3 regions of the Bacillus sp. FJAT-45066 genome follow, and region 1 is predicted to be linked to each of the others. Evidence: predicted binding sites of a transcription regulator. Region 1 holds the regulator's gene; each other region holds the start of a gene.
The links. The regulator Rex, encoded in region 1, represses fermentation and respiration genes when NADH is low (regulators of the CRP and FNR family bind a similar motif). The targets are predictions, from matches to a motif close to TTGTGAAATATTTCACAA.
Positions count from the first base shown of each region.

Region 2: the regulator Rex is predicted to act here: its motif matches at 1,809-1,826, upstream of CDZ92_RS05625 (DoxX family membrane protein).
Region 3: the regulator Rex is predicted to act here: its motif matches at 2,243-2,260, upstream of CDZ92_RS18865 (YwiC-like family protein).

Region 1 is NZ_NISQ01000001.1:2,840,041-2,844,311, reverse strand. It holds gene CDZ92_RS14270 (ABC-F family ATP-binding cassette domain-containing protein) at 17-1,957, opposite strand; gene CDZ92_RS14265 (redox-sensing transcriptional repressor Rex) at 2,141-2,779, shown strand; gene CDZ92_RS14260 (twin-arginine translocase TatA/TatE family subunit) at 2,821-2,994, shown strand; gene tatC (twin-arginine translocase subunit TatC) at 3,011-3,772, shown strand; gene CDZ92_RS14250 (YdiK family protein) at 4,078-4,271, opposite strand, start outside.
Region 2 is NZ_NISQ01000001.1:1,106,078-1,110,348, reverse strand. It holds gene CDZ92_RS19860 (hypothetical protein) at 96-260, shown strand; gene CDZ92_RS05625 (DoxX family membrane protein) at 670-1,662, opposite strand; gene CDZ92_RS05620 (hypothetical protein) at 2,000-2,941, shown strand; gene CDZ92_RS05615 (hypothetical protein) at 2,938-3,489, shown strand; gene CDZ92_RS05610 (hypothetical protein) at 3,618-3,926, shown strand; gene CDZ92_RS05605 (hypothetical protein) at 4,136-4,271, shown strand, end outside.
Region 3 is NZ_NISQ01000001.1:3,777,470-3,781,740, reverse strand. It holds gene CDZ92_RS18875 (molybdenum cofactor guanylyltransferase) at 1-433, opposite strand, end outside; gene CDZ92_RS18870 (Crp/Fnr family transcriptional regulator) at 572-1,258, shown strand; gene CDZ92_RS18865 (YwiC-like family protein) at 1,474-2,187, opposite strand; gene CDZ92_RS18860 (respiratory nitrate reductase subunit gamma) at 2,501-2,959, opposite strand; gene moaD (molybdopterin converting factor subunit 1) at 3,559-3,792, opposite strand; gene CDZ92_RS18850 (molybdenum cofactor biosynthesis protein MoaE) at 3,789-4,253, opposite strand; gene mobB (molybdopterin-guanine dinucleotide biosynthesis protein B) at 4,237-4,271, opposite strand, start outside.

The sequences.
Region 1 (4,271 bases):
TAGATTACCGGATTACTTAGTCTTGTAACTCTTCCCATTCTTCCATTAACAGTAGAAGCTTTTCTTGAACTTCTTCATTTTCCATGTTCAGTTCTTGCACTTTCAAATGGTTTTGGTATACGTCTGGGTCACAAAGTAGTGTTTCGTTTTCTTCTACCTTTTCCTCTAAGCGTTCTATCTCTGTTTCTATCTCTTCAATTCTTCGCTTTCGTTGACGTTCTATTTTCTTTTGCTCTTTTTCTTGTGCATAACTTTTCGGCTCAGTACTATCAGACTTCAATTGCTTCTGTTTCGACTGGATCGTACTATCCATCTGACTTTCTATCGCCTCTAATTCAAGCTGTTCTTCTTTTTTCTCCACATAATAATCGTAATCACCTAAGAACTCTATTGCACCTGTAGACGAAAGTTCAATAACTTTCGTAGCGATTCGATTAATAAAGTAGCGGTCATGTGACACAAACAAAATAGTACCTGGATAATCAATTAAAGCATTTTCTAAAATTTCCTTACTATCTAAATCTAAATGATTTGTCGGCTCGTCCAATATTAAAACATTGCAACGCTGTAACATCAACTTAGCTAATGCAAGCCTAGCTTTTTCTCCTCCACTCAAGCTTAAGACAGGTTTTAGCACATCTTCTCCAGAGAAAAGAAAATTACCGAGAACGGTACGGACATCTTTTTCTGCCATGTGTGGGTAGTCATCCCACAACTCATCTAACACACGTTTATTAGACTTCAAGTCTGCCTGTTGTTGGTCATAATAACCTACAGTCACATTGGCACCAAATTGTATTTTTCCAATTTGCTTATTCAATTTCTCCACTAATATCTTCAATAGTGTAGACTTACCAACACCATTTGGTCCAACAAGTGCGACACTATCGCCACGAGTTAGAGATATATCTACATTTTCAAAAACAGGCTGGCTTTCATAGGAAAAGGATAAAGAATTCGCCTTCAATACATCGTTCCCACTTTGTCTTTCTATCTCAAAAGCGAAAGACGCAGACTTTTCATCCCCATTTGGTCTATCTAACACTTGCATTTTATCTAGCTGTTTTCTTCTACTTTGCGCTCTTTTTGTCGTTGAAGCGCGTGCAAGGTTTCGCTGTACAAAATCGCGCAATTTCTCTATTTGGTCTTGCTGTTTCTCGTACATCTTCAAATCACGCTCATATTGATCAGCTTTCGCTTGCAAATAACTACTATAGTTACCTAAAAACTTCGTAGACTGGTTGCGGGCAATTTCATATACAACCGACACTACTTTGTCTAAAAAATAGCGATCATGAGACACAATTAAAAGTGCCCCAGGATAACTTTGTAAGTACGACTCTAACCATGACAACGTTTCAATATCTAAATGGTTTGTCGGTTCATCAAGTATTAATAAATCAGGCCTAGTTAATAGTAATTTACCAAGAGCTAATCGAGTTCGTTGTCCACCGCTCAAAGTTGAGATGGGTGTGTTATAATCAAAGGTAGCAAAGTTTAATCCATGAAGGACAGAACGAATATCTGCCTCATATTGAAAACCACCTTGTTGTTTATAGGTTTCTTGCAGCAGATCGTATTCTTTTAAAATACGTTCATAAACTTCTGTCTGATTAATAAAGACAGGGTCAGCCATTTTTGCTTCCAGTTCTCTCATGGTTATTTCATATTGTTTAAAATGAGAAAAAACGGACAGCATTTCGTCCCAAATGGAACGTTCTGATTGTAATCCGGTGTCTTGAGCTAAATAGCCAATCGAAACATCTTTCGGCTTAATAATTTCACCACTATCATATGATAGTTGATTTGAAATGATCTTCAATAATGTGGATTTACCAGCACCATTTCGTCCAACTAGGGCAATTCGGTCTCTCGATTGTACTTCTAATTTAATATTAGATAAAATAAGTTCAGCACCAAAATATTTATTTAACTGATTAACTTGTAAAATAATCATAAGTTTCACCTCAATATGTCTAGATTAAGTTTATCTTTCTTTCCCATCTCTTTCAACAATGGAGATAGGAAGAATTAATTAAATGTTTAAAACAAAAAGAAATCGTTTACTTATTATGTGATGCAAACAGAATAAAGAGCAGAATAATAGATATGATATAGATAGAGTAAATGGGGGAATAAGATGAATAACGAACAAATAAAAATACCACAAGCAACAGCAAAGCGCTTGCCACTATATTATCGATTCATTCAAAACTTAAGCTCCTCGGGCAAACAACGAGTATCATCTACAGAGTTAAGTGAAGCGGTAAAAGTAGACCCAGCGACAATACGCAGAGATTTTAGCTACTTTGGTGCATTAGGGAAAAAGGGATATGGGTATAATGTTCAATATTTGTTAACTTTTTTCCGTAAAACGCTAGACCAAGATGAAGTGACGTATGTTACATTAATAGGTGTTGGTAATTTAGGAACTGCTTTCCTACATTACAACTTCACGAAAAATAACAACACGAAGATTAAATTGGCCTTCGATGTCGATAAATCAAAGATAGGTACAGACATAGGTGGCGTTCCTGTTTATGATTTAGATAAACTAGAAGAAGAGTTAGATGATGATATAACTGTTGCCATTCTAACAGTACCAGCACATGTTGCACAGCCAATAGCGGATAGACTAGTATCAAAAGGTATTAAGGGTATATTAAACTTTACTCCAGCTAGAATTAGTGTGCCTGATCATGTTAGAATTCATCATATTGATTTAGCAGTTGAATTACAATCTTTGGTATATTTCTTGAAACACTATCCATCAGAATAAAAAAGTAGTAGAATAAGTATATTTCGAGGAGGTGACTATTTATGCCATTAGGTATGGGAAGTATCGTAGTTATAGGCCTTGTCGCTCTTTTAATTTTCGGTCCGAAAAAGTTACCTGAACTTGGAAAAGCTGCAGGAAACACGTTGCGTGAATTTAAAAATGCAACAAAAGGTTTAGCAGATGACGATGAAAAAAAAGAAGATCAGAAGAAGTAATGAAGGATGAACGTTTATGATAGATAGAGAAATGACGGTATATGACCATATAGGGGAATTGCGTAAAAGGTTATTCATCATTGCAAGCTTCTTTGTTGTATCAACAATTGGCGGCTTCTTCTTAGCGGAACCTATCATTGTGTATTTACAACAGTCTGATGAAGCGCAATTGTTTGCGTTGCATGCGTTTCGTCCAACAGATGCGATAAAGATCTTCATGCAATTTGCCTTTTTAATCGCGTTTATTATCACTTTCCCTGTAACGCTATATCAGCTGTGGGCTTTCATTAGTCCTGGCTTATATGAAAAAGAAAGAAGAGTTACGCTTAGCTATATACCTATTTCTTTACTTTTATTTTTAAGTGGACTAGCATTTTCGTATTATATTTTATTTCCGTTTGTTCTTAACTTTATGAACAAATTAGCGGAACGTTTAGATATTAACCAAGTGATAGGGGTTAATGAGTATTTTCAGTTTTTGTTTCAACTAACGATTCCATTCGGTATTTTGTTTCAAATGCCCGTAGTAGTTATGTTCTTAACAAGACTAGGAATTGTCACACCACAATTTTTAGTAAAAGCTAGAAAGTATTCGTACTTTATCCTATTAGTGATCGCGGCGTTTATCACGCCACCAGAATTATTATCGCACTTAATGGTAACGGTACCGTTATTTATCTTATATGAAATCAGTCTTGTTATTTCCCGTTTCGCTTATCGAAAAGCAAAAATAGCAGAAACGAAGATGGAATTAGAAAAAATGAATAATGAACAATAAAAAGACGCTGGGAGAAAACTAGCGCCCAAAAAAGAAAGAGGCCCCAAAGAACAAAAAATGTTCTTGGGGCCTCTTCCTATAAATTCACCGGGTTTTGTCCTGACCTATTTTTAGTCAAGATGAACCTCATCAACCTTATGAAGTTCAAAGTCGATAAAAATTTGAGTGAAAATGAACTTCAGCGGCGTTAAGAAGTTCAAAGTCGATAGAAATTTGAGTGAAGATGTACTTCATCGGTTAAGAAGTTCAAAGCCGATAAAAATTTGAGTGAAGATGAACTTCATCGATCTTTTGTCCCAACCCATTTATTTCTCCTTCATCTTTTTAACCTTGTCGTGCAAAATAAACGCTCGAATGGTAACGCCAAAATTGAATGTAGCGAAAAGCATTAATAAGATAGTTTGAAATTGCCAAATAGTATCTCCTACTGACATAATCGCAATGTAGAGAAATAGAAAACCCATAACCAAATATAAATAAGCTATTTTAATAGGGGTAA
Region 2 (4,271 bases), 1.7 Mb from region 1:
TAACAAATTTTATTGATATAACGGTTGCGTTATGAAAATTTTGGTATATACTATAGATATATCAAGAATAATTGATTAATAAAGGGGATAGAAAAATGTTAGATATTATGATGGTTGCAGATGCTAAACAAAAGGAATTAAAAGCTGAGATTAGAAAAGCTAGAAAAGCTGATTGGTTTCGTTCACTTTTTACGAAGCAAGTACAAGTAGAGAAACAAATGAAAAATACGGTGAAGACTGAAATGGTTTGCTGCGCATAAAATTGCGGTTATTAAATCAAAAATAATCGATTATAAAGAAGTCTGCTTGGTAGGTAGACCTATCATTATTAATGAAGTTCATCTACAATAATATTTTCATGCCAAATGAACTTCATTTGCCTTATGAAGTTCAACTACAATAATTTTTTCATGTCAATTGAACTTCATTTGCCTTATGTAGTTCAACTACATCAAATTTTTCATGCCAATTGAACTTCATTTGCCTTATGAAGTTCAACTACATCAAATTTTTCATGCCAATTGAACTTCATCAGCCTTATGATGTTCATCTACCACAAATTTTTCATGCCAAATGAACTTCATTTGTCTTATGAAGTTCATCTACATCAAATTTTTCATGCGAAGATAAACTCCACAGTCTTTTTGTCCAAGCCTCTATACTAAATTCTTAAGCAAATCGATAATACAACAGCAATATAGTCGCTAATGCAAAGATGAAATTCAGAAAAACAAAAACCATTTGATCTAACTTTGATTTATGTATACTAATTGGAGGATCATAGAACGAAACTCCTTCTATAATAAAGATTATTAGGATAATATGAATCATAAAGTGTCCAATTATCTCCGTTACGCCAAACAACATCGTCGTAGATATGAAAATTAACGTTAAAACAAACGCCAAAACTCTATTTAAAATACCTACTACAAGCAAATAACCGACGACAAACTCGATAAATGCTGCGAGTACTACGAACGTTTCTGGTGCAAATCCAAAAGTGGGAACTTGGTGATTTTGTATGATGTCCACACTCATCGAAGGATACACCCATTTTTCCACGGCCACCCAACAAAGAGACAAACCTGTCCCTAAATATAAAAATGGAAATCCCCAATTTTCTAATTTTGTTTTTCCAACTAACAACACAGCTATTATCGCAATATAAAATCCGTAATCTAACATATGAAATAAACCGGCTACAGAAAGTTGATACAGGAATAATCCTAGTAAAAAAAATGCTCCCACTTTCGTTGCTACATGATGTGGTATTAATAAAAATAAGATCGTAACCCATAACAATAACGTTATAAATCCATTTTCGATCAGAAACTCAGGAGCAAATAGCGAACCAGAGATTACTTGTACGATTAATGCAAGGGCTGTACCATACTTTAAAATATGCCTAGAAAGTTTTCGATATCCCCCAAGACTTATGTCTAATTTTTTCATTATGGGTATCTTGTTTACTAGTGGATCTGCTACTTGTGTTAATACCGCTAAGAATATAGCAATGAATATGGCTAAAAACATGAACATTGGAGAAAGAATATTTTCTATGCTCTCTTTTACTGGGTTCATTTCTGTGAACCATTTCACATGTGCAACCGCAACAGTTGGAATCATAAGAGCAATTATGAATGGAATAATATATTTTTTCATCGTTGCCTCCTAGTTTTTTTGGTATTTCAAACTAGTTTTTACAATTTGGCATTTATTATCCTTTACCATTCTATTCTTTCTCCAGGACAGTGTATTTATTACTCTTTTTTCTCACTATTAAATGATAACTAGTAAAGATACAACATTAGTGAAAGGTGTAACATAAAAAAAAATAGATACGCCTTTCGAAGCTCATCGCCGTTACCCAAACCGTCAAAATGGTCAAAGGCTTCGAAATTTCTCCTCAATTATTCTTTTACCATGCAGGGAATTTTCACAATTTACTAGAATAAATTAATGTTAGAAATTAATTTTCCATTTTTAGGAGGACACCAAGTTGAAAGAACGCCTTTTATGGTTAAGTGTTTTCATTATTGTAATAAGTAGTTTAGGCAACTACTTCTACTATAATGACAAACTAATCGATAAACCAATTTTCTTAGAGCATTATATGGTGAAAGAACTATATGAAGAAAACGAAATAATTGAGTTTACTATTTACTACCTTACAAATAAACAGGATCCCCATAAGATTCATAATGTTTTCATTGATGGTGTAAATGCAAATATTTATAGTCAGTCTTCATCAGGTTGGCATTTTGGCACAGAACAAGTTGAGTACATAGACCAATTTAATCACCATTACTTAATGTCTGCCAATATAGCAATTTGGACGGATACACTTAACTTAAATAAAAATGAAGAATTTTCCATAACAGATGTTACGTTCTTTCTATCCAATGGTGAGGAAGTGACAGCTAGTATCGGTGAAATACTAATTACCGCTTCACCTTCTCTGAATGAAAAAGAAGTAATTTTTTCTCCATTTCAAATGACTGGTTCTGATCATTTTACGGAGAGTTTTCATATAGCAAACGAAACATTATTCATTGAAAGTGTAACGATTCCGTTCTCGGAACAAATTGGTGAACAAATTAAATTTCAATATAGTATTGATCAAGAAATTACAAAAGAACTATATGACAGGCATAACAAAGCCGACCGATTTTTCACAATCGATGCATGGAAAGAATTAAATGTGCAACGATTAAACAGTCATTCTTTCCCTATCTCCTTAGAAGAAAATGAAATGATGTGGCTTTTAACACAATTATTGCCAGAAAAACCAATGTATACTTCGCTATCATTTACATGGGAAGGTACAACAGGAGAAGGAAAACCATTTGCATTTAGGACTCATGTCGGTAATTTCCCATATGTGAATCAAGATTACGTTAATCAAATGATTAAAGAGTATAAAGAAGGTGCATCACGATGATACAATTCAAGAAGTTATTCTGGGGATTTTTGTTTGTGTTCTTGGAGATTCATATTTTTATAGATATTTTGCCTGATCCTGTTGGTTATTTTCTTATTTTTTCAGGACTATCTTCACTATTAATTAAGATTCCTGACTCTCGAGTAGGAAAAATGGCTATAAAATGTTCACTAGCTTTAGTTATTCTGTCCATGCCTTCTTTCTTTATTTCTCAAAATGCAATCAACCAGCTTGGAAACATTCCTACTATTTGGGGTTCTTACACGTTTTTTATAGGCTTACTTAATATCGTTTTAATGTTTTATGTTTTTCAATTTATGATTGTATTAGCAAAGAATATTGGAGCGGAACAGATAAGTAACAAAACAAAAATATTCATGAAAGTATACTTAGTTATCTTTTTACTTCTTACATTTGTCGGAACGTTTGCGATAAATATGTACTATTACACTTTTATTGGCGTAATGGTTTTCTCCTTCATAATCTCGCTGATTTTAGAAATTTATTTCCTCGTTTTGTTATGGCGTTTTGCAAAAATTAAATACTAAAAAAATAATTTCACACTTCTACTGCTTTTATTTAATTAAACGCAGTTTTTTCTTCTCTTTTCTCTTTGAACTATTAACCTACCTTGAACATAAAATATACTATACAAATCGTTTAAGGGGGCTACAACATGATTAACTTCTTTGTCGTTTTTATAGGTCTGTTTATGGGAATGTTGGTTATTCGTTTATCGATTTTGGATGTTGTTTATTTTAGTCATTGGAAAGAAAAAATCGTGAACTATATAATCCTTCCTTCCTCCATTAGTTTCGTATATGTCACCTTCATTAGCAATTCGATTATAGAGACAGAATGGAATTTACATTTAGTTTTCGGTTTTATTATCGGTTTTGTCTTACAATTTATTATATTTTTAGTTCGACGTAAGTACCTTCGTTTATTAATTATGGAAAGAATAAAAAGAGAGAAGAGAAAGTAAGTTTATCCTAACTATCATTTCTTTTATTTTAGTTAATAAATCCTCCTACCAATCTACTTTCAACGACAACCGTCTACACACAACTACACAAAAATGTTCGAAATTGTCTTTTCCTGCGCTTTCCCAGGAAACTTTTTATTCCCTAAAACACTATTTAATTTTATAATCCATTATAATAATAGTATCGACATGAAAAGGGAGTTTGAAAATTGGATAAAAAACAAGTAGAACAACAAGTTATTGAAAACTATCAAAAAGATGAAAATATGATGATTTTAGTTTTTGCGCAATGGTGTGTGAACAATGATTTAGATCCTGTTGAACTTTATAAACGAGCATACCCTT
Region 3 (4,271 bases), 940 kb from region 1:
TGGCCATAACGCTTGAGTAGTAAATCCCAACTAATGGCTGCACACGTCCGAAAGCATCTGGGAGGATAGCATCAACGTCTTTCGTTCGTTTATCAAGCATAATGTTCATCATCTTTTTAGAAAGTAGAGGCATATCACAAGGCAGAACAACATACCATTGTGAAGGAGCTCTTTTCATGCAGCTGTATATCCCAGCAAGTGGCCCTTTGCCGAGAAAAGGCGCTACATCTTCCACGATGTTTTTAAACCCTTTTGCTTGAAAAGTTGGAGTTAATATTGGAGAGCTACTTATAACCACTTCATTTGTCATTTCTTCCAGAATGTCTAAAGAGTACTCGTACATCTCCTTTTCGTTAAACTTGGCAAATGCTTTCGGACTGCCAAATCTACTAGACTTACCTCCAGACAACAAAATCCCTGTAACCTCGTTCACATGATCACTCCTTATATGTAAGTCGATTGTTTTAAAACAAATATTTTCGATATAGCTTTTTAGCAATAATAACGTTACAATAGGGTAAATAAACTTATGGTCGTTAAACTAATACAATTTTTAGAAAGTGGTGATCCAATGCCAGATAAAATATCTAAAGACTTAAAAGACTTTTTGCTCACTTTTGAAAAAACGCAAGAAATAAAAAAAGGTACTTACTTATTTCAAGAAGGTGTAGAAGCAAAAGAAATTTATGTCATTTTAGATGGCAAAATACAAATGAGTAAAATCACCCCAGACGGACAAGAATTAACAATGAGATTGTGCAGTAAGGACGATATTGTTGGGGAACTGACCCTATTTTGTTCTGGAGCTGTTTACATGCTTACTGCAAAAGTAATCGAATCAGGAAAAGTTGTCGTTGTACCAAAAGAAGCGCTAGAACAAAAACTTTCCGAAAGCAGCCACCTTGCTTTAGAATATATGAAATGGATGAGCAACCATTTTAGAAAAACACAAACGAAATTTCGCGACTTAGTATTGAACGGAAAAAAAGGCGCCCTATACTCCACGTTGATACGCATGACAAACAGTTTCGGCATATTGAAAGAGAACGGCATACTAATAAATACTCCATTAACAAACCAAGAGCTCGCTAACTATTGTGGCACCTCTCGTGAAGTTGTAAACAGAATGCTAAGCGATTTAAAGAAAAACAATATTTTATCTATCGATAAAGGTAAAATTACCATCCATGATTTAGACTTTTTAAAACTAGAAATCAACTGCGAAGGTTGCCCTGTGGAACTTTGTAGTATTGACTAAGAGCAGAAAGGAAATAATTCTGCTCTTTTTATTTTTGCTATGTAACACCGCTGTTGATTTCCGTGCAAGCCTTAGCTTTCCGCGGGGTGGATGGAGCCTCCTCGGCTTCGCCTGTGGGGTCTCCCGGCCCCCGCTACTCCCGCAGGAGTCTCCGACTTGCACGGAAATCAACTGCTAGATAGGTATCTAGAATCATCTCAACCTTTAGCATAGCTTTATATAAATATAATGACTCCTATAAAAAAGAGGACAGAGTTAACAATCTCATAAATGCCGACTTTCATGACACTTACATTTTTACCGTGAAAATAAATAGCTCTTACTAAGCTTGGTAAGAATGCAAAAATAAAAGCTGCGTATCCGAGTATTGGTAGTCCAATTATTACTGCAATGTGATAACCCCATGATAAGTACTTATATGTTGAGCTGTTCTTCTCTCGGATCATTGTTTTCACGTAAAAAGTACTTCCCACAAAAAATAGTAAGCTTAATGTGAATAGCAGCCAAGCTGTTTCATCAAGTGTGTTCGTACCAAGGAAGTAACTTGCTAGCCCTCCAATACAAAAAACGATAATGGCACTAAAATCGTTCCAAATGGCTCTCTCATTTTTTATTTTTGCAAAATAAGCATTAATAAAGAAAAATGGAATCATGCTTAATCCAAAATAAAATAAAGTTGGATTTTTGATAAGCGTTATAAGTAAAAATAGGATGGATGGAATAGCATAAATAATGGTCCATTTTAGATAAAGTTGAACTTTCTTCTTTTTTACTAACATGAGTAACGGATTGGTAGCTAAATATAAGAAAAACCATCCAAGAAAAAGTGGAATATGATATATACTAGGCTTTCCAGCTATAACCCCTAATAAAAACGGAATAATCAACATTGCCCATGCTCCGTGCTGCTTTGGCATTAATGGTTTCATCTCTATCACCTCTTTGTTTTACTACCTTTATTATAAACTTTCACGATTAGGTTGTTTGTGATGTTCGTCACATTCCTTCAAATTAGTTTAAAGGGGAAGATGTAATAAAATTGACGCTAATATAAAATTCATTTCTAGCTGTTGATTGGAGCGCAAGTCGGAGACTCCTGCGGGAGAAGCGGGGAGCGGGAGACCCCGCAGTCGCGAATGCGATGAGGAGGCTCCCGGCCCGCCCGCGGAAAGCGAAGATTTGCTCTCCAATCAACAGCGGTGTTTAGTTTATCATCTAAAAAGGCAAAAAAAATGAGCCAGATTATCTGCTCATCTTTTCTTCTAGTTTTTGTTGGTTAATGGACGGTAATTGTGCATTCCATTTGTATTCTCTCGTTTTGAAAGCGATGATTGTTTTGTAAAAAAAATTAATATTTTTCATAAAAAGAACGAACATTGCAATTGCAAAAAATACGTGAATTGCCAGGATGGCCGGTTGTTGTGCAATTTGGTTCATGTTTGGATTTAAAGTAACAAGCCCGATGATCCAACTGAATAAAAACGTGTGAACCGAGTAAACTTTGAACAATAAAACAATAGATGCACCAGTTAATACATAACCTAGTGAGCAAATTTTTAATAGTAGGATGGATTTCTTTTCTATTTTAACGTTTTGAGCTTCAGACTCTTCTTGTAGTCGATAATCATGTTTCCAAATAAACGCCATAATCCCTATTGCAACGAATGTGTAGGGAGTAATAACCCACAGGATGATATCCATTATATTCACTTGTTTCACCCTTTTTCTTTTAAGTTACTTTTATTATAAGAGATGGGTCAGATGCTAACTGTGATATTAATCACTTTATGGCGAGAAAGTGAATTTTTTTATACTTTTTAATACCGCTGTTGAATTCCACGCATATCTTCGCTTTCCGCGGGCGGGCCGGGAGCCTCCTCATCGCTCCGCTCTTGCGGGGTCTCCCGCTCCCCGCTTCTCCCGTGGGAGTCTCCGATATGCGTGGAATTCAACAGCTGAAAAGTAAACAAATTGAAACAATAAACATAAAAGCAACTATCAAAATAAAAAAACATTTTAATAATGAAGATGTTTTTGTTATAAGTTGAATGTTTCGTTTTAACTTGTGTTTCAATTCTTTTGTTTTGTGTTTCAATCTGATTAGTTTCTGTTTCAATTTACTGCATTTGTGTTTCAATTTTCCTTGTGGACATAATTTAACTATGCTTGTGTTTCAATTAATAATTTTGTGTTTCAATCTAAAGCGTTTCTGTTTCAATCTTCCAACTTTGTGTTTCAATCCATCTTAACTAAAAAAACTACTGAACCTTAAAAGTACAGTAGTAGCTTCTATTCCTTACTTACCCTCCACTCACAGGTGGGATGCATGCGACTATATCTCCTGCACGAACGACCATATTATCTGATGCAAACTCTTCGTTTACGGCGATCATTACTTGGTTCATGTTCGGTAGTCCATATTCTTTACTTAACAACTCTTTTAGTTGAGAAACAGTCATTTCCTCCATGTCTATGACTAACTTCTCTTTTCCATAAGCTTCTTGTAAAAAGGAAAATAATAAAATAGTAATCATTTCTCGATTCCCTCCGGTGCTCCATTAGGATAAGCGGTCTTTTCCAATTGGTCACCAATCCACATTTCGCCATCTTCCCAATGTTCTTTTTTCCAAATTGGCACGATCTGCTTAATACGCTCAATTGCATATTCGTTTGCTTCATAGGCATCTTTACGATGAGGTGTGGATACTGCGATAACAACGGCAATATCCGTGATGTCTAGGCGACCAATTCTGTGCGCAATGGCCACTTTTGCATCTACCCACTTTTCATTTATTTCATCTCCAATTTCGGCTAACTTTTTCTCTGCCATAGGAACATAAGCTTCGTATTTTAAATAAAGCGTTCGTTTTCCTTTTGTGAATTCGCGTACTGTGCCAATAAAGGTTGTAATGGCTCCTGCTTCACGACGCTCTACTTTTTTCACCAACTGCTCTACACTTATTGGTGCTGATACTATTTCAAACATTTTTCCCATTACTTAGATCCACTTCCT